DNA from 4 places in the Romboutsia sp. Marseille-P6047 genome. Region 1 is predicted to be linked to each of the others. Evidence: riboswitches for the same ligand, from Rfam matches in the RefSeq annotation. Region 1 holds a riboswitch; each other region holds the start of a gene.
What was found. A riboswitch is a leader RNA that binds a small molecule or an ion and turns the genes downstream of it on or off. The one in region 1 is predicted to bind S-adenosylmethionine.
Positions count from the first base shown of each region.

Region 1 (6,167 bases):
AATTTCTACTATCTCATCTAGGATTTCTTCATTTGTATTTCTTTTTATAAAGAAGAAATCTTTACCCTTTGCATTTAAATATAATGGTTCACCTTTGTTTATTTTATGTGCATTAACTACTATCATACTCTCTTGAGCTTGTCTAAATATTTCATTTAACTTAACTACATTTATTACCTTAGAATCAATTATATCTTTTAAAACATTTCCGGCTCCAACTGAAGGTAACTGATCGCTATCTCCAACTAATATAACCCGTGTTCCAGGCTTTATCGCCCGTAGTACACTATACATCAATAGTATATCTACCATTGATACTTCATCTAAAATTACAACATCTGCATTAATTGGATCTTCTTCATTTTTTAAGAACATTAAATCATCACTATCAGTAGCAAATCCCATTTCTAATAATCTATGTATAGTTCTTGCTTCTCTTTGAGACGTCTCACTCATTCTCTTTGCTGCACGACCTGTAGGTGCTGCTAATACTACCCTTTTTTTATTATTTTCAAAGATTTTTATTATAGTATTTATAGTCGTAGTTTTACCAGTCCCTGGTCCTCCAGTTATAACTAAAACACCTGTATTTATAGCTTCTTTAACCGCTAATACTTGATTATTAGCTAATTTTATATTTTCCTCTTCTTCTAAAAGTCTAATTTCTTCATCTATATCAATGTTTAAATCATCAACTTCACTTTGAGATAATTTAATTATTTGCTTGCATACACCATTTTCTGACATATAATATGGCATTAGATAAACTAACTGATTATTATTTAATAATTCTATATGTACTTTTTGATCATAAGCTAGCCCCATAATACAATTATCTATCATAGACTCGTCTACATCTAATATTTTTTTAGATTCTTGAATTAAAATATCCTTCGGTAAATATGTATGACCACTACTCAATGACTGATTTAAAGCATATAATATGCCTTGACATATTCTATCTTCTGAATATTTATCTATACCAATTTTGCTAGCAATTTCATCTGCTATTTTAAATCCAATTCCTCTTATATCTTCTGCCAGTCTATATGGATTTTTATTAATAATGTCTATCGATTTATTTTTATATCTTTTGTATATTTTTAAGCAGTAATTAGGAGTTATACCATATGGAGATAGTTCTATTATTATATTTCGAAGTTCTCTGTTTTCTTCATAACTTTTTACTATTTGTTTTAATTTTTTTCCACCTATGCCTTCTACTTCTTCTAAACGTTCTGGATTATTTTGTATTATATCTAGTGTATTCACACCAAATTTATCAATAATCCTCTTTGCCATTTTCTCACCTATACCATGTATCATTCCAGATGCTAAATATGCATATATACCTTCTAGAGATGTTGGTGTAACCGGCATAAATTTACTTACTTCAAATTGAGTTCCATAAGTTTTATGATTTACCCACTTTCCTTCTACTTCTATGCTCTCTCCTACTGATAAAGTTGGCATACATCCAACGATTACAATTTCATCCATACTATTTGCCAAATGAGCTATAGTATATCCATTGTCTTCATTTTTAAATACTATGTCACTTATCATTCCTTCTATTCTTTCCATATCACTTCTCCTACAAACAAATAGTGTCTTTATCATACACCTAATTTGTAACTATTATACATTTTATAAACAATAAAATAAAGGGCACATTAAAAGATATATCATATCTTAAATATGCCCTTTGTGCTATTTATCTATTTCATCATTTCACATTCTAATGCTTGTTTTCTTAATGTTTCTGCTTTATCAGTTCTTTCCCATGGTAAGTTTAAGTCATTTCTTCCAAAGTGTCCATAAGCTGCTACTTGTTTATAGATAGGTTTTCTTAGATCTAAATCTCTTATAATTGCTCCTGGTCTTAAGTCAAAGTTTTTATTTACCAATTCAACTAATGCTTCTTCTGAAACTTTTCCAGTACCAAATGTATCTATAAATATTGATAAAGGCTTAGCAACACCTATAGCATATGCTAACTCTATCTCACACTTTTCAGCAAGTCCTGCTGCTACTATATTTTTAGCAACATATCTTGCAGCATAAGCTGCTGATCTATCAACTTTAGTTGGATCTTTTCCTGAGAATGCTCCACCACCATGTCTAGAATATCCTCCATAAGTATCTATTATTATTTTTCTACCAGTAAGACCTGTATCCCCTTGAGGACCTCCTATAACGAATCTTCCTGTTGGGTTTATATATATCATAGTTTCTTCATCAAGTAATTCAGCTGGTATAACATGTTTAATTACATGCTCTATTAAATCTCTTCTTATTGTATCATTATCTATATCTTCTGAATGTTGAGTAGATATAAGAACTGTATGAACTCTAATAGCTTTAGTTCCATCATATTCAACTGTAACTTGAGTTTTACCATCAGGTCTTAAGTAATCTAGTAATCCAGATTTTCTAACTTCAGTTAATCTTCTAGCTAATTTATGTGCTAATGATATTGGTAGTGGCATTAATTCTTCAGTTTCATTACATGCAAAACCGAACATTATTCCCTGATCTCCTGCACCAACATTTTCAATTTCCTCTTCTGTAACTTCTCCAACCTTATTTTCTAAAGCTTCATCAACACCCATAGCTATATCTCCTGATTGCTCATCTATAGATGTAATTACAGCACAAGTATTGCAGTCAAATCCAAATTTAGCTCTTGTATATCCTATTTCTTCTACTGTACTTCTTACTAATTTTGGAATATCAACATATGCTGATGTAGTTATTTCACCCGCAACTAAAACTAAACCTGTTGTAACAGTTGTTTCACAAGCTACTCTTGATAATGGGTCCTTTTCTAATAATGCATCTAGTATTGCATCTGATATTTGATCACAGATCTTATCTGGATGCCCTTCTGTAACTGATTCTGATGTAAATAAATGTCTTGCCATTTTATATCCTCCCTTTAATTTAATAAATTATATTTTTTTATTTTGTATAAATTGTAGGGGTTTATATTAATTGAACTATTAATCTTTTCAATTAAAAAAACCTCTCCTTATACAAGAAGAGGTTAATCATTACACATTTAATGTACTAATTAACTAACCTCATCTTTCAAGACTTATAAAAAATCTTGTAGGAATTAGCACCTTTTCCCTTTTGGGGCGGTTGCCGGGCTTCATAGGGCCTATCCCTCAGCCTCTCTTGATAAGGTAATAAATATTTTCATATTTATTATGAGTCGTTTTTATCCTTATTAATAATATTTTCTTTTTTTATTTTAATTATTAACTTTAGATATATATTACTATTTTCTTTAGATATATATTACTATTTTTTTAATTTAATGTCAAGGATATATAGTTTTATATGTCAGTAATTGTTATTTAAAAATAACAAGTTTTTGTGATTTTATCTATATAATATATAGTAGGGTAATTATTTAAAATTTACTTTATATTATAATATGATGCGTTATTAAAACTTAAGGTTAGGCATTTTTTAGATTATATATTCATATATTTTTGAAGGAGGTGTTCCTATGTATTTAGCTAAAGTAAATTATAAAAAAGAAAATGTAGCTCAAGTGTTAAGCTTAATACTAAAAGATATTATAAACGAAAATACTATTGTTATTTGTATAGGAACAGATAGGGCTATAGGTGATGCTCTTGGCCCTTTAGTTGGAACTATGCTAAAAAATAGCGATTTTAAATACCCTGTTTACGGTACTTTAGATAATCCTATTCATGCTTTAAATATATACGAGTCAATTGAAGAAATAAAAAATCTTCATCCTAAAGGAGAGTTTCTAGCTATAGATGCTTGCCTAGGAGCTAAAAATAGTATAGGTAATATACAAATTAGAAAAGGTCCTATTTTACCTGGAAAAGGTGTTGGTAAAAAACTACCTCAAGTTGGAAGTTACTCAATAGTAGGTATAGTAGATAAGATTGATGAAAGCAATAGATTTTCATTTAATAATGTTCGTCTTAGCTTTGTCTTAGAACTATCAGAAACTATAGCTCTTTCTTTACTTCTTGCTACTTAAAAAGTAACCGGTATCAATATACTTAAAATTATATAATAAAAAATGAACTCTAGTTTATTTCTAGAGTTCATTTTTTATATCTTAATAATCTTAAAATAATATTTAATTATCTCTTTTTAAACGTCCCACCCGTTTCTAATAAATCTAATGAACTTAATGAGCTTCCAGTTCCTTTTGCAACACAAGATAATGCATCTTCAGCTACAATTACCTTTATTCCTGTGCTTTCTTCAATTCTCTTATCTAAACCGTCTAATAAAGAGCCTCCACCTGTCATTATAATCCCTCTATCACTTATATCTGCAGCCAACTCTGGTGGCGTTTGTTCTAGTACAAAACGTGTAGCTACTAATATTTGTTCTATACATTCACTAATTGCATCTAGTATTTCAGCAGAAGATATTTTCATAGATTCTGGAAGACCTGTAATTAAGTTTCTTCCACTAACTTTCATATATCTTTCTTCTTCTAATTTCATTGCAGTACCTATTTCAATCTTTAGCTTTTCTGCACTTCTTTCTCCTATAAGAAGGTTCTTTTGTTTTTTTATATACCTTACTATAGCTTCATCAAATTTATCTCCACCAACTTTTATAGATGTACTTACAACAGCTCCTCCTAGAGATATAATTGCTATATCAGCAGTACCTCCTCCAATATCTATTACCATATTTCCATTTGGTTGAGATATATCTACTCCAGCTCCGATTGCTGCTGCTATTGGCTCTTCAATTATATAAACCTCTCTTGCTCCAGCTAAACGTGTAGCTTCTTCTACGGCTCTTTTCTCAACTTCTGTAACGCCCGTTGGAACACATACCATTATTCTTGGCATAAAAAATCTTCCGAATCCTTTTTTATCTACCACTTTTTCAACAAAGTACTTTAACATTTTTTCAGTAACATCATAGTCTGATATTACACCATCTCTTAATGGTCTTATAGCAACTATATTACCTGGTGTTCTACCTATCATTCTTCTAGCTTCTTCACCTACTGCTAATACTGAATTAGTTCTTTTATCTATAGCTACAACAGATGGTTCTTCTAAAACTATACCTTTTCCACTTACATAAACTATTACATTTGCCGTCCCTAAATCTATACCTATATCAACTCTAGCCATATTTTCAACTCCTCTTTGTCTTTCTACTTTTGTATATCTTATACTCCTAGATACAAGATATACAAATTTCATAATTTAGTCAAGAAAAAGATGTAGGTTTTATCCTACATCTTTTTTGTGTTCTTTCTCATATTTTAGCTTTGTTGCTAAACCTCCCCTTATATGTCTTTCAGATTTATTTTTTTCTAAAACCTTTTTAACCTCTTTTGCTAGAGATGGGTTTATTTCTTCTAATCGTTCAGTTACATCTTTGTGTATGGTACTTTTACTTACTCCAAAAGTTTTGGCAGTTTGTCTTACAGTAGTATTTTTCTCTAGTATATATTTTGCTACGATTATGGCTCTTTCCTCTATATGCGATTTCAAAATTTCCCCTCCCTCATATACCAGCCTTAATGATATATATGTAAAAATAAAAAAAAATATAACAGACTTTATCAAAATGATTAAGCCTGTTATATTTTTTAATTTACTAAAGACATTGGATCTATAGAGTTTTCGCCTTCATAAGCTTCTACATGTATATGCTCTTCTTCTTTACACTCTACTCTAGTTGTATTTCCAGCTAGCCCTATACATTCGCCTTCCTTTATGTCTTGATTTTTTTCTACTTTTATATCTTCACCTAAGTTTGAATATACCACCGTTACATTATCAGACTTCACTTTTACTGACATTCCATATTCATCATCTTCATACACATCTACCACTGTACCGTCCATTAGTGACTTTATTTCTTGATTGCTTACTACACTTACATCGATACCTTTGTGTATTTCCCATACATTTAAAGTTTTTGAATAACTAGGTTCAGTTTCTGAATACTCTCTTATTACCTCTTTGCCAAGAAAACTTAGTTTGTTATCTATCTTTTCTTGATTCTCTTTTGCATTACTTAAGTTTTGGTCAGAATCAGTTGTTGTTGCTATTGCATCTTCTTCTTTATCATTATCTATTAAGTGTATTTCTTCATTATCTTCTACAATTTTATCATTGCTGGCTAATTTGTTTACA
Region 1 is NZ_UWOT01000011.1:10,324-16,490, reverse strand. It holds gene recD2 (SF1B family DNA helicase RecD2) at 1-1,584, opposite strand, end outside; gene metK (methionine adenosyltransferase) at 1,719-2,924, opposite strand; SAM riboswitch class I at 3,081-3,190, opposite strand; gene yyaC (spore protease YyaC) at 3,518-4,027, shown strand; gene EIH23_RS11400 (rod shape-determining protein) at 4,134-5,153, opposite strand; gene spoIIID (sporulation transcriptional regulator SpoIIID) at 5,253-5,519, opposite strand; gene EIH23_RS11390 (M23 family metallopeptidase) at 5,618-6,167, opposite strand, start outside.

Region 2 (6,167 bases), on a different contig from region 1:
TTCTGATACTATAGGGTTAGAAGATATATGAAGTATTATTGATTGTAATGTAATAAATACAGGTAAAGACTTTATAACACTTCCATAACCAACAATGGCACTTGAACTAAGTAAAGGTAAAAATGAATTTGAAATACCTCCGTTAATAACATTATTTAAGTTAGATATTTTTTTGGAGTTAAGCAATATTATAAATGATATAGCTATGACAATAGAAATAATAACACTCCATGTTCCAGATACATTATCTAAAGTAAGATTATACTTATTTAGATATGAACCATCAATAAGTTTATAAAATACCTTAGAAAAGAATAAATTACTTGTAAATATAATCAATATTGGTGCAAGTGCTACAAATATATTTGGAGGATCTTTAGAATCAATGTTACTATTTTCTATAAAATGGTTACCGTAGCCTTCTAAATTTAATTCAGCTTTTTTTACACGGTATGTAAGCCATGTCATACCAAGTGTTAGCATTAGCAAACTAGCCACTATTCCTATTAATGGAGCGGAAAATGTATCTGTTCCAAAGTATCTCATAGGTATAACGTTTTGAATTTCTGGAGTTCCAGGAAGAGCAGTCATAGTAAATGTAAATGCACCTAATGCAATAGTCCCTGGAATTAATCTCTTAGGGATATTGGACTCTTTAAAAAGTACATTTGCTATTGGATACAAGACAAATGCAACAGTAAACAAAGATACACCTCCATAGGTTAAAAGTGCACCAGCAAGTACTAAAGCTAATATAGTTTTGTCTTTTCCTAAATTATTCGTAATAAAGTTTGCTATAGACTTAGCATACATAACTTCTTCCATTAACTTTGCAAAAATAGCACCTGTTAGAAAGATTGGAAAATAGTTTTTTACAAAGTTAGAAAAACCACCCATATATATTTCTGTGTAATGAACCATTAAATGTGTACTAGATTCTCCACCTATAATTAATACAGTCAATAATGCTATTAGTGGAGCAGTTATAATTGTTGAATATCCATTATAAGCTAATATTATTATCAAAGATAATGATAAAATTAATCCAATCATACCTATCATATTAAGTTGTCCTCTTTCTATATTAATATTTAGATTATTGTATATATTAATATATCCAAAAATAAAAATTTAAAGTATTGTAATTACAAATAGTATTAATATATTATTATACTTAAAATACTATATTAAGTATAAACTTGCAGTAATATATGTGATATGGTAAAATTCTAATGTTAAAATTAAACAAAAAGACAGGTGGAATAAAATGCTTAATGAAACTAAAGATCTACTAAAAGGATTTTATGGACTTGATAATGAAACTTTTGAATTAGCAGAAGAAGTAATGAAGGACATAGAACCTCAGTTTGAAAAACTAAAACAAATAAGAGAATTTAATCAATATAAAGTATTAAAGGCAATGCAGGAAGCTCATTTAAGTGATAATCACTTTAACTGGACTACTGGTTACGGATATAATGACATAGGTCGTGAAAAAGTAGAAGAAATATTTGCAAATGTATTTGGAGCAGAAGATGCACTAGTTAGACCGATAATAGTAAATGGAACTCATGCATTAAGTCTATGTGTACAAGGTATTGTAAGACCAGGTGATGAAATACTTTCAGTTACTGGTGCACCTTATGATACCCTACAAGGAGTTATAGGTATAAGGGAAGAAAAAGGATCTTTAAAAGAGTTTGGAGTTACATATGATCAAGTTGACTTTTTAGAGGATGGAAATATAGATTTAGAAGGTATAAAAAATAAAATAAATGATAGAACTAAGCTTGTAATGATACAAAGGTCTAAGGGATACGCTTGGAGAAAATCTCTTACAATAGAAGATATAAAAGAAGCTGTAGAAACTGTAAAATCAATCAATAAAGATATAATAGTTATGGTTGACAACTGTTATGGAGAATTTTTAGATACAAAAGAGCCTACAGAAGTTGGCGTAGATATAATGGCTGGTTCTTTAATTAAAAACCCAGGTGGTGGTCTTGCATTAACAGGTGGGTATATCGCTGGTAAGAAAGAATTAGTTGAAATGATATCATATAGATTAACAACTCCAGGAATAGGTAAAGAATGTGGACTTACATTTGGAACTACAAGAACAGTTCTTCAAGGATTTTTCATGGCACCATATGTTACCTCTCAAGCTGTAATGGGTGCTATATTCTGTGCAAGAGCATTTGAAAAATTAGGATATGACGTACTTCCAAAATATGATGATTTAAGAAGTGATATAATTCAAGTTGTTAGGCTTAATAATGCTGATGAAGTTATAAGCTTCTGTCAAGGAGTACAAGCTGCAGCTCCAGTTGATTCTTACGTTAGACCAGAGCCATGGGCAATGCCAGGTTATGACAGTGAAGTAATAATGGCAGCAGGTGCATTCATACAAGGATCTTCAATAGAATTAAGTGCAGATGCTCCTATAAGACCTCCATATAATGTATACTTCCAAGGTGGACTTACATTTGATCATTCTAAGATGGGTACATTAAAAGCAATTCAGTCTATGAAAAAAGCGAAAAATAAATAATAAATTATATAAAATAGCTCCTATTATGTTAAATAACATGTAGGAGCTATTTTTAGTTATATTTAAAATGTAGGAATTATTATACCTTTATAATGTTCTTTTAAGAAGCTTCTAGACTCATCAGATGTTAAAATCTTTTTTAATATTTCTATTTTTTCACTATTTAAGTCTTCAGTTCTGCATGCTAATACATTTTCGTATGTACCGTCTATTTCTGGAGAGTATATACTTTGTTTATTTGCATCTAATCCGGCAGCAGCAGCAAAATTACCATTTATGAATGCAGCATCTACATCTTGTAATAATGAAGGCAATTGACTAGCGTCAGCTTCTATAAATTCTATATTTCTTTTATTCTCAATTATATCTTTTGCAGAAGATAGTTCTACACCTTCCTTTAATTTTATTACTCCTTCATCTTCTAATATTTTTAAGGCTCTAGATCCATTTGTTGGATCATTAGGTATTGCAAACTTATCTCCAGATTTTAATTCATCAAAAGATTTTATTTTATTTGAGTATGCTTGTAGAGGAACTTCATATAGTCTTACCACATCTGTTAAATCATATCCTTGCTTTTCTATAGATTCATTTAAATATGGTCTATGTTGGAATAAATTAGCGTCAATCTCACTATCAGCTAATGCTGTATTTGGAGTAGTATAGTCATTAAATGTTACTATTTCAAGTTCATAACCTTCTTTTTCTACTTCAGATTTTAGATGTTCAAATAATTCTGTACCTGGAACTTGCATAGCGCCAACAGCTATTGTTTTATCATTTTTACTTGATACATTACTTTTAGTTGAACACCCTACAGCTGAGATACCTAGTGTTAAAGATAACACGACTCCTAATAATTTCTTGTTAAATAATTTTTTAAGTTTCATATAAGATCCCCCTTAAGTTTATTATGAAATAAGCCTAAAAAATATAAAAAAATCCTGAGTATAAACTCAGGTTAACTTCAGTTTATACTTATCTTCCAGCTATGTGCTGCAGGATTTAGCACCATGTATATAAGAAATATACTGGTTGCCGGGTTTCAAAGGGCCAGTCCCTCCACCTCTCTTGATAAGGCTTATTTAATTTATATTTATATTAATATAAATTAATCAAATTGTAAATAACTTTTTAGATTTTTCTGAATATAAATTAAATTTGATGAAATTTTGAGCTATAAGACATATTAATAAATAAAATTTTATTGAATATGAAATATGTATATAAAAACTTTCATTTTTGATTAATTTAATAAATATTATAAAATTAATGCAACATTGAAAAATAACGAATATAATATATAAAAAGATTTAAAATCTAACTTATAAAAATAATAAAATGAAATTTATTAAATAAATTATGCAGCTAGTATAAAATTTAATGATATAAATAAGGGGGGATTTTATGTGTGTTATTGACAAAAAACATTCTAAGGGAGTAAGTATAGTTGATACAACATTAAGAGATGGAGAGCAAACAGCAGGTGTAGTTTTTGCTAATCATGAAAAAATAGCAATTGCAGAAATGTTAAGTGATTTAGGTATAAATCAATTAGAAGTAGGAATACCTGCTATGGGTGGAGATGAGAAAGAAGTGATAAAGTCTATATGTAAAAGAAACTTAAAACCCAGTATTATGGCATGGAATAGAGCAGTGATTACAGATCTAGAAAATTCTATAGATTGTGGTGTAGATGCAGTTGCTATTTCTGTATCAGTATCTGATATACACATACAACATAAGTTAAAAACTTCGAGAGAATGGGTTTTAGAAAATATGGTAAAAGCAGTAGAATTTGCAAAGCAAAATGGATTATATGTTTCTGTTAATGGTGAAGATGCATCTAGAGCAGATTTTGATTTTTTAGTTAAATTTATAGAATTAGCAAAGCAAGCTGGAGCTAATAGATTTAGATATTGTGATACTGTAGGTGTAATGGAACCATTTGCCATAAAAGATATTATATTTGGATTATACAATAAAACTAAGTTTGATATAGAAATGCATACACATAATGATTTTGGAATGGCTACGGCTAATGCAATAGCGGGTGTTCTTGGAGGTGCTAATCATATTGGTGTTACTGTAAATGGCTTAGGAGAGAGAGCTGGGAATGCTGCATTAGAAGAGGTCTTAATGGCTTTAAAATACGTTTATAAATATGAAGTAAATGTAGATACAACAAAGTTTAAATATATATCAGAGTATGTTTCTAATGCATCAGGAAGAGAATTACCAAAGTGGAAAGCTATAGTAGGAGATAACATGTTTAAACATGAATCTGGTATTCATGCAGACGGAGCGATAAAAAACCCAACTAATTATGAAGCATTCGATCCAAAAGAAGTTGGTCTTGAAAGACAAATAGTAATAGGTAAACATTCTGGAAAAGCAGCTATTGTAAATAAATTTAAGGAATATGGAATAAATTTAAATGAAAAAGAAGCTAGTATGATGTTAGAAGCTGTAAGAGCATTATCTATAAGAGCAAAAAGAACTTTATTCGATAAGGAGTTAGTACAAATATATCAAGATATTAAAAAATATATAAATAAAAACTAATTGGAGGAAATTAAAATGTATAAAATTACTTTAATACCAGGAGATGGTATAGGACCAGAAATATGTAAGGCTATGGTTAAGGTAGTAGAATCTACAGGTGTAAATATAGAATGGGAAGAAGTTATTGCAGGTAAAAATGCAATAGAAAAATACAATACACCTATACCGAAACATGTAATAGATACTGTAAAGAAAAATAAGGTTGCAATAAAGGGACCAATAACCACTCCTATAGGTAAAGGATTTAGAAGTGTCAATGTAACTTTAAGACAGGAATTAGACTTATATGCGAATTTAAGACCGATAAAAACATTTAAAGGTATTAAATCAAGATACGAAGATGTAGATTTAGTTATAGTTAGAGAAAATACAGAAGACTTATATACAGGAATAGAACACAAATTAGGGGAGTATGGTGCTGAAAGCATAAAAATAATAACTAAAGAAGCTTCTAAAAGAATAATTCAATTTGCTTGTGATTATGTTAATGATAATAATAGAAATAAATTAACTTGTGTTCATAAAGCCAATATAATGAAGTTAACAGATGGTCTATTTTTAAATATATTTAGAAGTATATGTGAAAAACATGATTTTGAATATAACGATTTAATAGTAGATGCTGCTGCTATGAATTTAGTATTAAATCCTGAAAAATATGATGTGATGGTAATGCCTAATTTGTATGGAGATATACTATCTGATTTATGTGCAGGATTAGTAGGTGGATTAGGAATAATACCTGGCGCAAATATAGGAAAAGATTATGCTGTATTTGAAGCAGTTCATGGAAGTGCACCAGATATTGCGAATCAAAATAAAGCAAATCCTACAGCAATTATTCAATCCGCAGTTATGATGCTTAAATACTTAGGCGAACAAGATAAAGCTATAAAAATTGAAAATGCACTTAAGCATGTATTTATGGAAGGAAAAGTAATGACTTCTGATTTAGGGGGAAGCGCAACTACACAAGAGTTTGTAGAGGAAATTTGTAAACACATCAAATAGAATTATATTAAGAGCTATATCAAGAAAGAGTTAGCTCTTT
Region 2 is NZ_UWOT01000010.1:8,074-14,240, reverse strand. It holds gene EIH23_RS10910 (GntP family permease) at 1-1,062, opposite strand, end outside; gene EIH23_RS10905 (methionine gamma-lyase family protein) at 1,268-2,551, shown strand; gene EIH23_RS10900 (MetQ/NlpA family ABC transporter substrate-binding protein) at 2,614-3,441, opposite strand; SAM riboswitch class I at 3,527-3,632, opposite strand; gene nifV (homocitrate synthase) at 3,959-5,116, shown strand; gene EIH23_RS10890 (isocitrate/isopropylmalate dehydrogenase family protein) at 5,132-6,127, shown strand.
Region 2: linked by a shared signal. The riboswitch ahead of EIH23_RS10900 (MetQ/NlpA family ABC transporter substrate-binding protein) and the one ahead of metK (methionine adenosyltransferase) in region 1 are both predicted to bind S-adenosylmethionine.

Region 3 (6,167 bases), on a different contig from region 1:
ATTTTTAGTCCCATACAAAGCTTTCCTGGTCCATTTGTAATATTTTTTCTTTGATATGTATTTAAGTCTTTATATTCTTTTTTATATCTATTTTCTGATATTTCATCTATATTTTCAATAGGTTCCACAGCTCTAATTAAAACACATTCGGGTATATTTTCTTTATTTGCAGATATATTTAGACAATAATACATACCATAAATTAAATAAACATATATGTGACCTCCCTCTAAGTATAAAGGTTTTGTCCTATTTGTTTTTTTATCCTTATATACGTGAGCTGCTTTATCATTTATTCCCATATAACTTTCTGTTTCTACAATTTTACTTACTATTTGTTTTCCATCATACTCTCTTATCAGATACATACCTAAAATACTTTTAGCTAATTCTATTGCATCTTGTTGAAAAAAATGTTTATCCAAAGTAGCATCTCCTTTATAAATGTATTTAAACTTAGTATATCACGACTTTAAATATGTATAATAGTATGAAGAAAACTGGAATAAAATAATATCCCAGTTCAAGAATTAATTACTAAAATGATGGTATTATACTACCTTCATATTTTTCTTCAATAAAGTTCTTTGCTTTATCGCTAGTTAAAGCATCAGATAAAACTTTTATCTTCTCACTTTCCTTATTATCTTCTCTGCATGCTAATACATTTGAATATGGTGAATCTGAAGATTCTATTGCTATAGCATCCTCTGTTGGATTTAAGTTTGCGCTTAATGCATAATTTGTATTTATTACAGCTGCATCTACATCTTGCAATACGCTTGGAAGTTGAGCTGCTTCTACTTCTATAAACTCTATATTTTTATTGTTTTCAGATATATCTTTTACTGTTAATAATTCTTTATTATCAACCTTTATTAATCCATTATCAGCTAATAATTGTATAGCTCTTGATCCATTAGTAGGGTCATTTGGTATTGCTATTTTTGAATTATCTTTTAACTCACCTAATGATTTTAGTTTATTTGAGTACACTCCCATTGGTTCTAGATGTACCTTAACAGAGTAAGTTAAATCATATCCTTTTTGGCTTACTGTTTCTTCTAAATATGGAATATGCTGAAAATAGTTAGCATCTAAAGCCCCTTCAGATAAAGCTGTATTTGGCAATACGTAATCATCAAATATTTTCACATCTAATTTATATCCTTTTTCTTCTACTAGAGGTTTTATTGCATCTAGTATTTCTGCATGAGGAGTTGATGATGCACCTACAACTATTGTTTTATCTTCTGATGCATCTGCTTTTTTGCTACTATTCTCACCTAAGGAGCATCCCACTACTGATGTCATTATCACTAATCCCAAACCTAATCCTAATATTTTTTTAATTTCATAATTTTATCCCCCTATTATATACTATTTTAGTTTTTTATAAGCTAAATTTCCTAAACTTTGTATTATTTGAACAATTATTATAAGAGTTATTACTGTGTAAATCATTACTGCTGTATCAAATCTTTGATGTCCATAAGTAAGCGCTACATTTCCAAGTCCACCAGCCCCAACAGCACCTGCCATTGCAGTATATCCTAGTATTGAAATTACTGATAATGTTATTCCTGACACAATAGAAGGCATTGCTTCTTTTATCATTACTTTAAATACTATTTGAGTTTTAGTAGCTCCAAATGATTTTGCAGCTTCTATTAATCCATAATCAACTTCATTTAATGCACTCTCTATTATTCTAGCTATAAATGGAGCTGCACCAACAGTTATAGGAACTATTGCAGCTTCTTCTCCTATTGATGTGCCAACTATTAGTCTTGTAAATGGAATTAAAGCAACTATAAGTATAATAAATGGGAAACTTCTAAAAATATTAACTATAAATCCTAATACTTTATATATTAAACTACAAGGCTTTAATCCATTTGGCTTTGTTACAACTAATGTTATTGCTAATATAAATCCAATTATTGTTGCAAGTATTGTTGGTACTAATATCATGTATAATGTTTCTAAGAACGCTTCTCCTAAAATTTCTGTTAAAAATGTACTTAAACTAGTTTGATTCATTGTTTATCTCCTCCCATCTTAGCCCTTCACTTTCTAAGTATGCTTTAACTCTATCTCCATATTCTGAAGATACATTTATAATTAATGACCCTAATATTTCATCTCTGAATTTCTCTAACCTTCCAAATACGATTGAGAAATCTATATCTAAATTTCTAGCCATACTTGTTATGACACAACTGTTAGAAACATTTTTAGGGAATAATATTTTTATATTAGTTCCTTTTGGTAAAATTATATTTTCTTCCCCAATTAACTTACTAAGTGCTTTACTATCATTAAAAAAAACTTCTTCTGTTTCATTTATATCTAAAACTTCACCATCTTCCATTATTGCTACTCTTGTGCATATTTGCTTTATAACTTCCATTTGGTGAGTTACCATAATAATTGTTATTCCAAACTTTTTATTTATATCTTGTAATAAACTAAGTATTGATTTTGTAGTATTTGGGTCTAATGCTGAAGTTGCTTCATCACAAAGAAGAACCTTTGGATTTAATGCTAATGCTCTTGCTATTGCTACTCTTTGCTTTTGACCTCCACTTAAGTTTCTTGGTTTAATATTACTTTTATCACTTAAACCTACTAGGTCTAATAATTCCTTTACTCTTTCTTCTTTTTCTTTCTTAGAATATTTAAAACATTCTAATGGTAAGGCTACATTTTCAAATACCGTCTTTCTTTCTAATAGTGAAAAGTGTTGAAATATCATTCCTAAATCTTTTCTAAGTAATCTAAGTCCCTCTCCTTTTAATGATTTGACTTCTTTCTCTCCTACAAGTACGCAACCTTCTTGATAGTCCTCTAAGCCATTTATACATCTAAGCAGCGTTGACTTTCCAGCTCCACTATGGCCAATAATTCCAAAAATTTCCCCATTTTTAATTTCCATATTAACATTATTCAAAACCTTAGTATCACCATAATATTTGTTTACATTTTTAATGCTTATCATATTTACTCCTCCCAAATATAATTCAATTAACGCTTTAAATTTAAAAAGCCTGAGTATAAACTCAGGCTTTTGTAAGCAGTTTATACTCATCTTTCAATTCTTATGAATTGCAGGATTTAGCACCTTGTATATAAAATATACTGGTTGCTGGGTTTCATCGGGCCAGTCCCTCCACCTCTCTTGATAAGGAATTATTTTATTTTGTACTTCTATGATTTATATATTATAGTTTTTTTTTCCATATGTCAATATATTTTCTGAATATTTTTATTTTGCACACTTTTTAGACTATTTGTTTTTTCCATTATTAGATGTAGTATCTATTCCTAACATATTATTCATATCTTTTATCATTTTATCAAACTCAGATCTAACATCATTTTCAACTTTAGTTGTATCATCAACTAATTTAATAAATTCATCTTGGCTCTTATTGTATGCATCTTTAGGAATTGTATCTAATCTACTTATTTTTTCATCTATTTCTTCTATTAAATCTTCACCTTCATCTATAAGCTCTTGATTTGCTTCTTTTAATTTTGCATCATCAGTTTTTGCATCATTTTTTAATCCATTAACAAAAGCTTGTAATTTTTCTTTACTATCTTGATACGCTGCTTTTACTTCTGATAAATATTTTTCATTACCAGGGTATTCTTTAGTTTTATAAGCGTTATTTACTTCATCTACACTACTATACATTGCATAATTATTTAAAGGAGATATATTATTAGTGTAAAGACCAGAGTAAGTATTTGCATACTCTGTATTTAAATACCCATTATCTTGTGTTGTAGTGCTATTTTGTGTTGTATTAGTGTTATTATCTGTTGTAGTTTCACCCTTTTTATTAGTACAACCAACTGATCCTACTGATAAACCTAACGCTAATCCTAGTGCTAATAATTTTTTTAATTCCATTTTACTTCCTCCTTAGTTTTATGTAGTACTCCTTATTATTTTTAATTATTTACTTAAATCTATACCTAATAAATCTTCTATTTTATCTAAAACATCATCAATATTATCATTATTATCTATGTCATCTAATTCTCTATCTAAATAATTTATTAATGAGTTTTTATCACTTTTAATAAATCTTCTTTCTTTAAATTTAAATCATCTTGTTTTTTTATTATTATTTCAATTGCTTTATCTGAGTATGATATTAAATCACTATTTAATTCTTGTAATTTAGAATCAATTATTTTTAATCCTGTTATAGATTTCTTAAATGATTCTATATTATTTTTACTATCTGATAATAAATTTTCATAATTCTTTATTAACTCTTCATTATTTAAGTTACTGTTATTATCTAGTAAATCATCTACACTTTCATCCTTTATATCTATAGGTTCTAAATATTTTTCATAATTCTTAGTTAATAAATCCTTGTACTCATCTTTACTTAATTCATTTGCTTTTTCAGTTTCTGATTGTGTGTTTTGAATACTTTCATTTGTTGTTTTTTCAACTTCTTCACTATTTCTTTTTGCACATCCAGTCATATTGAAGTTTAACATTAAAGTAAATATTATACCTAAAATGCTTAATCTTTTCATTTTTACCTCCTTGTGTATAAATAATTTATTTAAGTTATTATTTGTATATTTTTCTTTTTTAGTCTTATAAAGAGTAATATGTTTAAATAAATTGAAAATATGGGTATAATTCTTCTAGGAGTGTGATTGTTTTGAAAAATATAAATAAAATAAAAATAACTTATAATAACGGATTCACGAGAATAATTGAAAAAGATAGTATTCGAAATTTTTCATCTTTAATTGAATGGATGGATAAATTTAATAAAAACGAAGATGCGGGATTCTTGACACTATCTGGAAGAGATCTCGGTAGTGCAGTTTCTATTAATAAAAATAATGTAAAATATATAGAATCTATATAATAAAAAAGTATCTTAAAATTTTTATTTTAAGATACTTTTTTATTTCATCATATAAATGATTTAAATTCACTTTCTAAAACTTCTAAATCATCATAATCATAATAGAAATGACCTGAGCTTTCTAATTTTATAATACTTTTATTATTTAACTTATTATTGTATTTAAAACTCTTTTTATATATTTTTATACTTTTTAAACTTACAAGTTCATCGTTCATAGAGTGAAATATTAGCATTGGTATATCTATATTATTTAAATTTAATCTAACTTTTATTATTAGCTTAAATAAATCTATGTATCTTGGTGCCCATTTTATATAATTAAATAAATTTGTTTCATTTACACTAATAGCTTCATACGCATATCTTGTTAAAAGATCACCTTTAGGAATTATTCCTAGAGCTATTTTTATACAGCTTCTTATAATATTAAATTTTACTCTTATACATAACGGTGTTGCTATTGCAACAATATATTTTATATTTTGCTTGTACTTTAAATAGAATTCAATAGATAATAATGCCCCCATTGAATGTCCTACTAGTATTATATTTTTATATTTAGTTTTATACTTTTCAATTTCCCTTTCAATTGAAGTTCTCCACATATTTAAATTACTTTTTACAAAATCTTTTCCACTTTTTCCATGACCAGCAAGGAGTACTCCACAAACAGATATATTATTATCCATTGCAATTTGAGCAAGATTTCTAAATTGATATGGACTTTCTACTATACCATGTATAAATATTATCATAGTATCTGAATTCTTTACTTCTTGTACAAATGGCTTATGTCTATCTTTCATTTTCTCTACTCCCTATTACCCTTTTTAAGTATAAAATAACTATCTATTTACAAGTTTTTTTATCACATCAGGATCATCAGATATTAATGAGTCTATTCCCATTTCTATTAATTTTTTATAACTAACTTTCTCTTTACCTAACCAAACATTAACTTCTATACCTTCATTTTGTATTTTATTTACTTTTTCTTTAGTAAGATAATATGCTGATGGATGGTAGCATTCTACATTATAATTTTTAGTATATTTACCTGGCTCCATCATCCAGCAATCAGATAAAAATCCACATTTAATACTATCATCTATATTTTTCATTCTTATAATACTTTCATGATTAAATGATGATATAATAACTTTATCTTTTAAGTTATATTCAATTATTAGTTCATATACTTTCTCTTCTAGTTTTTCATAGTCATATACACTATTTTTTAACTCTATATTGGAT
Region 3 is NZ_UWOT01000002.1:343,732-349,898, reverse strand. It holds gene EIH23_RS03590 (DNA-3-methyladenine glycosylase) at 1-425, opposite strand, end outside; gene EIH23_RS03585 (MetQ/NlpA family ABC transporter substrate-binding protein) at 538-1,314, opposite strand; gene EIH23_RS03580 (methionine ABC transporter permease) at 1,381-2,043, opposite strand; gene EIH23_RS03575 (methionine ABC transporter ATP-binding protein) at 2,030-3,001, opposite strand; SAM riboswitch class I at 3,085-3,191, opposite strand; gene EIH23_RS03570 (hypothetical protein) at 3,290-3,922, opposite strand; gene EIH23_RS03565 (hypothetical protein) at 4,072-4,566, opposite strand; gene EIH23_RS03560 (hypothetical protein) at 4,689-4,910, shown strand; gene EIH23_RS03555 (alpha/beta hydrolase) at 4,958-5,719, opposite strand; gene EIH23_RS03550 (glycerophosphodiester phosphodiesterase) at 5,759-6,167, opposite strand, start outside.
Region 3: linked by a shared signal. The riboswitch ahead of EIH23_RS03575 (methionine ABC transporter ATP-binding protein) and the one ahead of metK (methionine adenosyltransferase) in region 1 are both predicted to bind S-adenosylmethionine.

Region 4 (6,167 bases), on a different contig from region 1:
AAAAGAAGAAGTAAATAGTTGGGACATATTGTGGAATGAAAAATATAAAGGCAAAATATTTATGTTTGATACATATAGAGATACAATAGGAGTAGCGTTAAAGAAACTTGGATATTCTTTAAATTCAACTAACCCAGAAGAATTAAAAGAAGCAGAAACATTATTATTAGAGCAAAGAAAACTAGTTGATCCAATATATGGTGTAGATAATGGAACAGTAATGATTCCAGCTGGAGAAAGTGATATAAATATGATATGGTCTGGAGAAGGATTAAATCTTCAAGAAGAAAATCCAAACCTAGTTTATGTAGTCCCAGAGGAAGGAGCAAACTTCTGGATTGATAGTTTATGTATACCATCAAATGCTAAAAATGTAGAAGCTGCGGAGAAGTTTATAAATTTTGTAAGTGATAAAGAAAGTGCATTGAGAATAGCAGATGAGATAGGATATACAACACCAAATAAGGAAGCTAGAGAAATGCAACCAGAAGAAGTAAAGAATAATCCAAATGCATATATGACTTCAGAAATAATGGATAGATGTGAAATTTATGCAGATTTTACATTAGATGTTAAAAAGATGTATGATGAAGTTTGGTTAAATATAAAATCAAATGATTAATATATGTGAGGGAAGATTAAATATCTTTCCTTATTTTTATGCTATAATTTAATTCAAATGAGCTTAGGAAACTAGAGATAAAAAAGGGGGAAGGCTTATATGCCAATAAGAATACCAAAAGAACTACCAGCATTTGAAGTTCTATCAAATGAAAATATATTTGTAATGAATACACAAAGGGCTAACACACAAGACATTAGGCCTTTAAAAATAGGAATATTAAATCTTATGCCTATAAAAATTCAAGCAGAAAATCAACTTTTAAGGTATTTATCAAATACACCACTTCAAGTAGAAATAACATTACTTCAAACTAGAACTTATAAGTGTAGCCATACACCAATAGAACACTTAGAAAAATTTTATAGATATATAGATGATGTAAAAGATCAAAAGTTTGATGGGCTAATTATAACTGGAGCACCAGTAGAGAAAATGGAATTTGAAGATGTTGAATATTGGGATGAGTTAAAAGAAATAATGGAGTGGACTAAGAGCAATGTATTTTCAACAATGCATATATGTTGGGGGGCTCAAGCTGCACTTTACTATCATTATAATATTGAAAAATATACTTTAGATAAAAAATTATTTGGAGTATATAAACATTGGAATAACTGCCAGTATGAAAATTTGACAAGAGGATTAAATGATATATTTTATGCTCCACACTCAAGACACACATCAATAAAAAGAGAAGATATAGAAAATATAAAAGAATTAGATATATTGTCAGAATCTGAGGAAGCTGGAGTATTTATAGTAGCAAGTAATGATAGAAGGCAAATATTTATAACGGGTCATTTAGAGTATGATAGAGATACTTTAAAAAATGAATACTTTAGAGATTTAAATAAAGGTCTTGAAATAGAAATTCCTATGTACTACTTTGAAAATGACGATGTAAACTCTATACCTAGAGTTAATTGGAGGGAAAGTGCTAATATAGTATTTGGAAATTGGCTAAACTACTGTGTATATCAAGATACACCTTATAATATTAATGACATAGGAATTAATTTGGTTAAAGTAAAATAAATTTTATATAAATAAAATAAATAAGTTTGTTGCATGATGATATAATGTAAAATACAATATACTTAATTAAATAAACTTAAATGAAATCTTATTTAGAGAGGTGGAGGGATAGGCCCTATGAAACCCAGCAACCAGTATTAAAAATATATGGTGCTAATTCCTACTTATGTATTATTCATAAGAAAGATAAGAGAGTATGCTTTGGAAATTAGGCCCTCTTTTATAAAAGAGGGTTTTATTATTTTTTTTATATATTATAGGGGGCATTAAGAATGGGAAATAGAAAATTAGGATTTGATACAATACAAGTTCACGGAGGACAAAATCCAGATCCAACAACAGGTTCTAGAGCTGTGCCAATATATCAAACTACATCTTATGTATTTAACAGTGTTGAACACGGAGCAAACTTATTTTCACTTAAAGAAGAAGGTAATATTTATACAAGGATTATGAATCCGACAACAGATGTTTTTGAACAAAGAATGGCACTATTAGAAGGCGGAGTAGGTGCAGTTGCGGTAGCATCAGGTTCAGCAGCTATAACTTATGCTATTTTAAATATATTAGGATCAGGAGATGAAATAGTATCAGCAGGAACTTTATATGGAGGTACTTTTAACTTATTTTCTACAACGCTGCCAAGACTTGGAATCAAGACCACATTTGTAGACTGCGATAATCCTGAAAATTTTAAGCATGCTATTAATGAAAATACTAAAGCTTTATACATTGAAACTATAGGTAATCCGGTAATAAATATAGCGGATATAGAAGCTATTGCAAAAATTGCACATGAAAATAATATACCACTTATAGTTGATAATACTTTTGGAACACCATATTTAGTTAAGCCCTTTGAATTTGGTGCAGATATAGTAGTTCACTCAGCTACAAAGTTTATAGGTGGTCATGGAACGTCTATAGGAGGGGTTGTAATTGATTCTGGGAATTTTGATTGGGAAGGTAGTGGTAAATTTGATGTCCTTGTGGAGCCAGATTCAAGTTATCATGGTATGAGCTACACAAAAGATGCATGTAAAGCAGCCTACATTACTAAATTAAGAGTCCAACTTTTAAGGGATACAGGTGCTTGTATAAGTCCATTTAATTCATTTTTATTATTACAGGGGCTTGAAACCTTATCACTAAGACTTGATAGACATGTTAGTAATACTAAAAAAATAACAGAATATCTAATTAATCACTCACAAGTATCATGGGTAAATTATCCTGGCCTTAAAGATAACAAATATTATGAGCTAGCTAGTAAATATTGTCCTAAGGGACCAGGTTCTATATTTACATTTGGAATAAAAGGTGGAGTCAAGGCTGGTAAAGTATTTATAGAGTCATTAAAAATTTTCTCCCACCTGGCAAATGTTGCCGATGCAAAATCTCTTGTTATACATCCAGCAAGTACAACTCATGCTCAATTAAATGAAGAAGAACAAAAACTAGCAGGTGTTTCACCAGATATGATAAGGGTATCTGTTGGTATAGAAGACGTAGAGGATTTAATTGCTGACTTAGAAAATGGTTTAAAAAAAGCAAGCGAAATTTGTTTAGAAAAAATTGCTGATTAAAAAATAGTCAAATATAAGTTTACCATTAAAAATAGTAACTATACTAGATATTAAACTTCTAGAGTAGTTAATATTTTTATAAATTATATAAGAAGATGATATTGAAGGAAATCATAAAAAGAAACATTGAAAATAAAACGTAGATAAAAAACTAAATATGTTTAAGAATATTAGATAAAGTATATATAAATACTAAATATAAAACTATTAAAGATAAAAGGAATAAGGATTATGACTAAGGAAAAAAGACGTATAATAATAGATTTTGAAGTATTATCCAAAGGTGGGTTTTGGATGTGTTGTATGAAAGATTATAAGACAAAAAAGGAACATACAATAATAAACAATAGGGATGAACTTATAAGAGTTTATAATAAAAATAAAAATTCAATTTGGGTTGGATATAATATAAAAGGATATGATCAATGGATACTAAAGGCAATTATAGCAGGATTGAATCCTTGTGAAGTATCAGATAAGCTTATAGAACAAAAAATATCAGGATGGCAAATTGATAGAAACTTACATAAAATCCCATTATATATTTTTGAAATAAATGATAATTTTAGAAGTTTAAAAGAGCTTGAATTATTTATGGGAGAAGATATAAGGGAAAGTACAGTATCTTTTGATTTAAATAGATATCCAAATGAAGAAGAAATTAAAGAACTTACTACATATTGTCTACATGATGTTAGAATGACTACAAAAGTATTTGAAGAAGTTTATTATAAATATGAAGCTCAGCGTGGTCTTATAGAGTATTTTAATTTAGATGAAATTATGTTTAATAAAACAGAGGCTCAGCTAAGTGCATACATATTAGGAGCAAAAAGGCCTAACTACGACAGAAATGATACTAATGAGTTTGAGATAATAGATACAATAAGGCTTAGTAAATACAATGATATAAAGAAGTGGTATGAAGATTATAATAATAGAGATTTGAAAAAGTATCTAAGAACCACTGTATATGGAATAGAAACCGATTTTGGATGGGGAGGACTTCATTCTGCTAGAAAAAAATATGAGGCTAAAGATTATATTGTTAATTCTGATGTAAGTTCTTTTTATCCATCTATAATGATAGAATATAACCTTAATAGTAGGAATGTAAAAAATCCAGATAAATATAAGGAAATAAGAGATACAAGATTTAATTTAAAAAAAGAGAAAAATCCAATAGAGAAGTCTTTGAAAATAGTTTTAAATAGTGCATATGGAGCTTGTATGGATGCAACTAATGATCTTTATGACCCAAGACAAGGAACAGCTATTTGTGTAAATGGTCAACTTTTATTATTAGATCTTATAGAAAAAGTTGAATTAGAATTTAAGGATAATGCTCAGTTTATACAAGGAAATACAGATGGTGTTATGTTTAAGTTTAATTCTAAAGAAGATGTTAATAGATATTTAGAAATATGTAAAACTTGGTGTGAAAGAACTAAAATGGAACTTGAACACGATTTTATTAAAAAAATAATACAAAAAGACGTTAATAATTATGTATACATCAAAGAAAATGGAGAGGTAAAGAGCAAAGGTGCTTATGTAAAAAAATTGAGCATAATAGATAATGATTTACCAATAGTTAATAAAGCTATAAAAGAAAAATTAATTAATAATATTGATATTGAAGATACAATTAATAATTGTAATAAGCTTATAGAGTTTCAAAAGTGCGTAAAAATAACGGGAAAATATAGCCATGCAGTACATGGAGATGAAAATATAAATTTAAAAGTACTTAGGGTATTTGCTAGTAAAAGATACTTTGATTATCCTATTATGAAGATGAAGGGTGATAATAAGTTAGAAAAAATAAGTTATACTCCAGATAGAGTATTTATAGATAATAGTAATATTAAAGATAAAGAAGTACCTGAAAATCTTGATAAATCATGGTATATATCATTAGCAAAGGAAAGACTTGATAGCTTTGTTCCAGAAAATACTATTACCTTATTTGATTTTTTAGATATGACTCAAAATTAAAAGTTAAAATGATAGGGGTATAAATATGGTATTTTAATGAATATTTATTTAATATTATATTTTATAAAGGGGAGTGAGTTATGTCAAATAAAAGTAGAATATTAATAAATAGGGATGGATTTACATCTAAGTTAGGATTTATACTTGCGTGTGTAGGTTCAGCGGTAGGTATGGGTAATATATGGATGTTTCCATATAGAGTAGGTCAATTTGGAGGAGCAACATTTCTTATACCGTATTTATTATTTGTTGTATTATTAGGATATACAGGTCTTATAGAAGAGTTTGCATTTGGGAGAATGACTCAAACTGGTCCTATAGGATCTTTTGATTATGCAATGAAATCTAGAGGATATAAAGGAGGAAGTGTATTTGGAATAATTCCAGTTCTAGGAGCATTTGGTATAGCTGTAGGATACGCAGTAGTCGTGGGATGGTTTATTAAATTTTTAGTAGGTTCTATAACTGGTGATATGCTAAGAACTCTAGATTCTGGAGTTTATTTTGGAGAAATATCCGGAAATTTTGGGCATCTATAACATCACTTATAAATTTACTTGAAGTTCCAATAGAAGCTTTAGAAAATAAGTTAAATTTAAAAAGAAATACATCTGTTTTTTTAGTTTGTATAGTGACATTTTTAATTGGTATATTTATAGAAAATGGATATATTTTAAGCAGATGGATGGATATTGTATCCATATACATAATACCTTTTGGGGCTTTTATATCTGGAGTGATGTTTTTTTGATTATAGGTATTAAAAAAGCTAAAGCTGAAATAGAAACTGGAGCTAAAAAGCCTCTTGGAATTTGGTTTGAACCTATGGCAAAATATGTATTTGTGTTATTAACATTAATTGTATTAGTAGGTGGGGGAATTCTAGGTGGAATAGGATAAAATTTAAAAATAAAAAGATAAAA
Region 4 is NZ_UWOT01000014.1:10,760-16,926, reverse strand. It holds gene EIH23_RS12780 (ABC transporter substrate-binding protein) at 1-622, shown strand, start outside; gene metA (homoserine O-acetyltransferase MetA) at 722-1,660, shown strand; SAM riboswitch class I at 1,746-1,853, shown strand; gene EIH23_RS12770 (O-acetylhomoserine aminocarboxypropyltransferase/cysteine synthase family protein) at 1,933-3,246, shown strand; gene EIH23_RS12765 (hypothetical protein) at 3,478-5,244, shown strand; gene EIH23_RS17005 (hypothetical protein) at 5,325-5,783, shown strand; gene EIH23_RS17000 (hypothetical protein) at 5,992-6,144, shown strand.
Region 4: linked by a shared signal. The riboswitch ahead of EIH23_RS12770 (O-acetylhomoserine aminocarboxypropyltransferase/cysteine synthase family protein) and the one ahead of metK (methionine adenosyltransferase) in region 1 are both predicted to bind S-adenosylmethionine.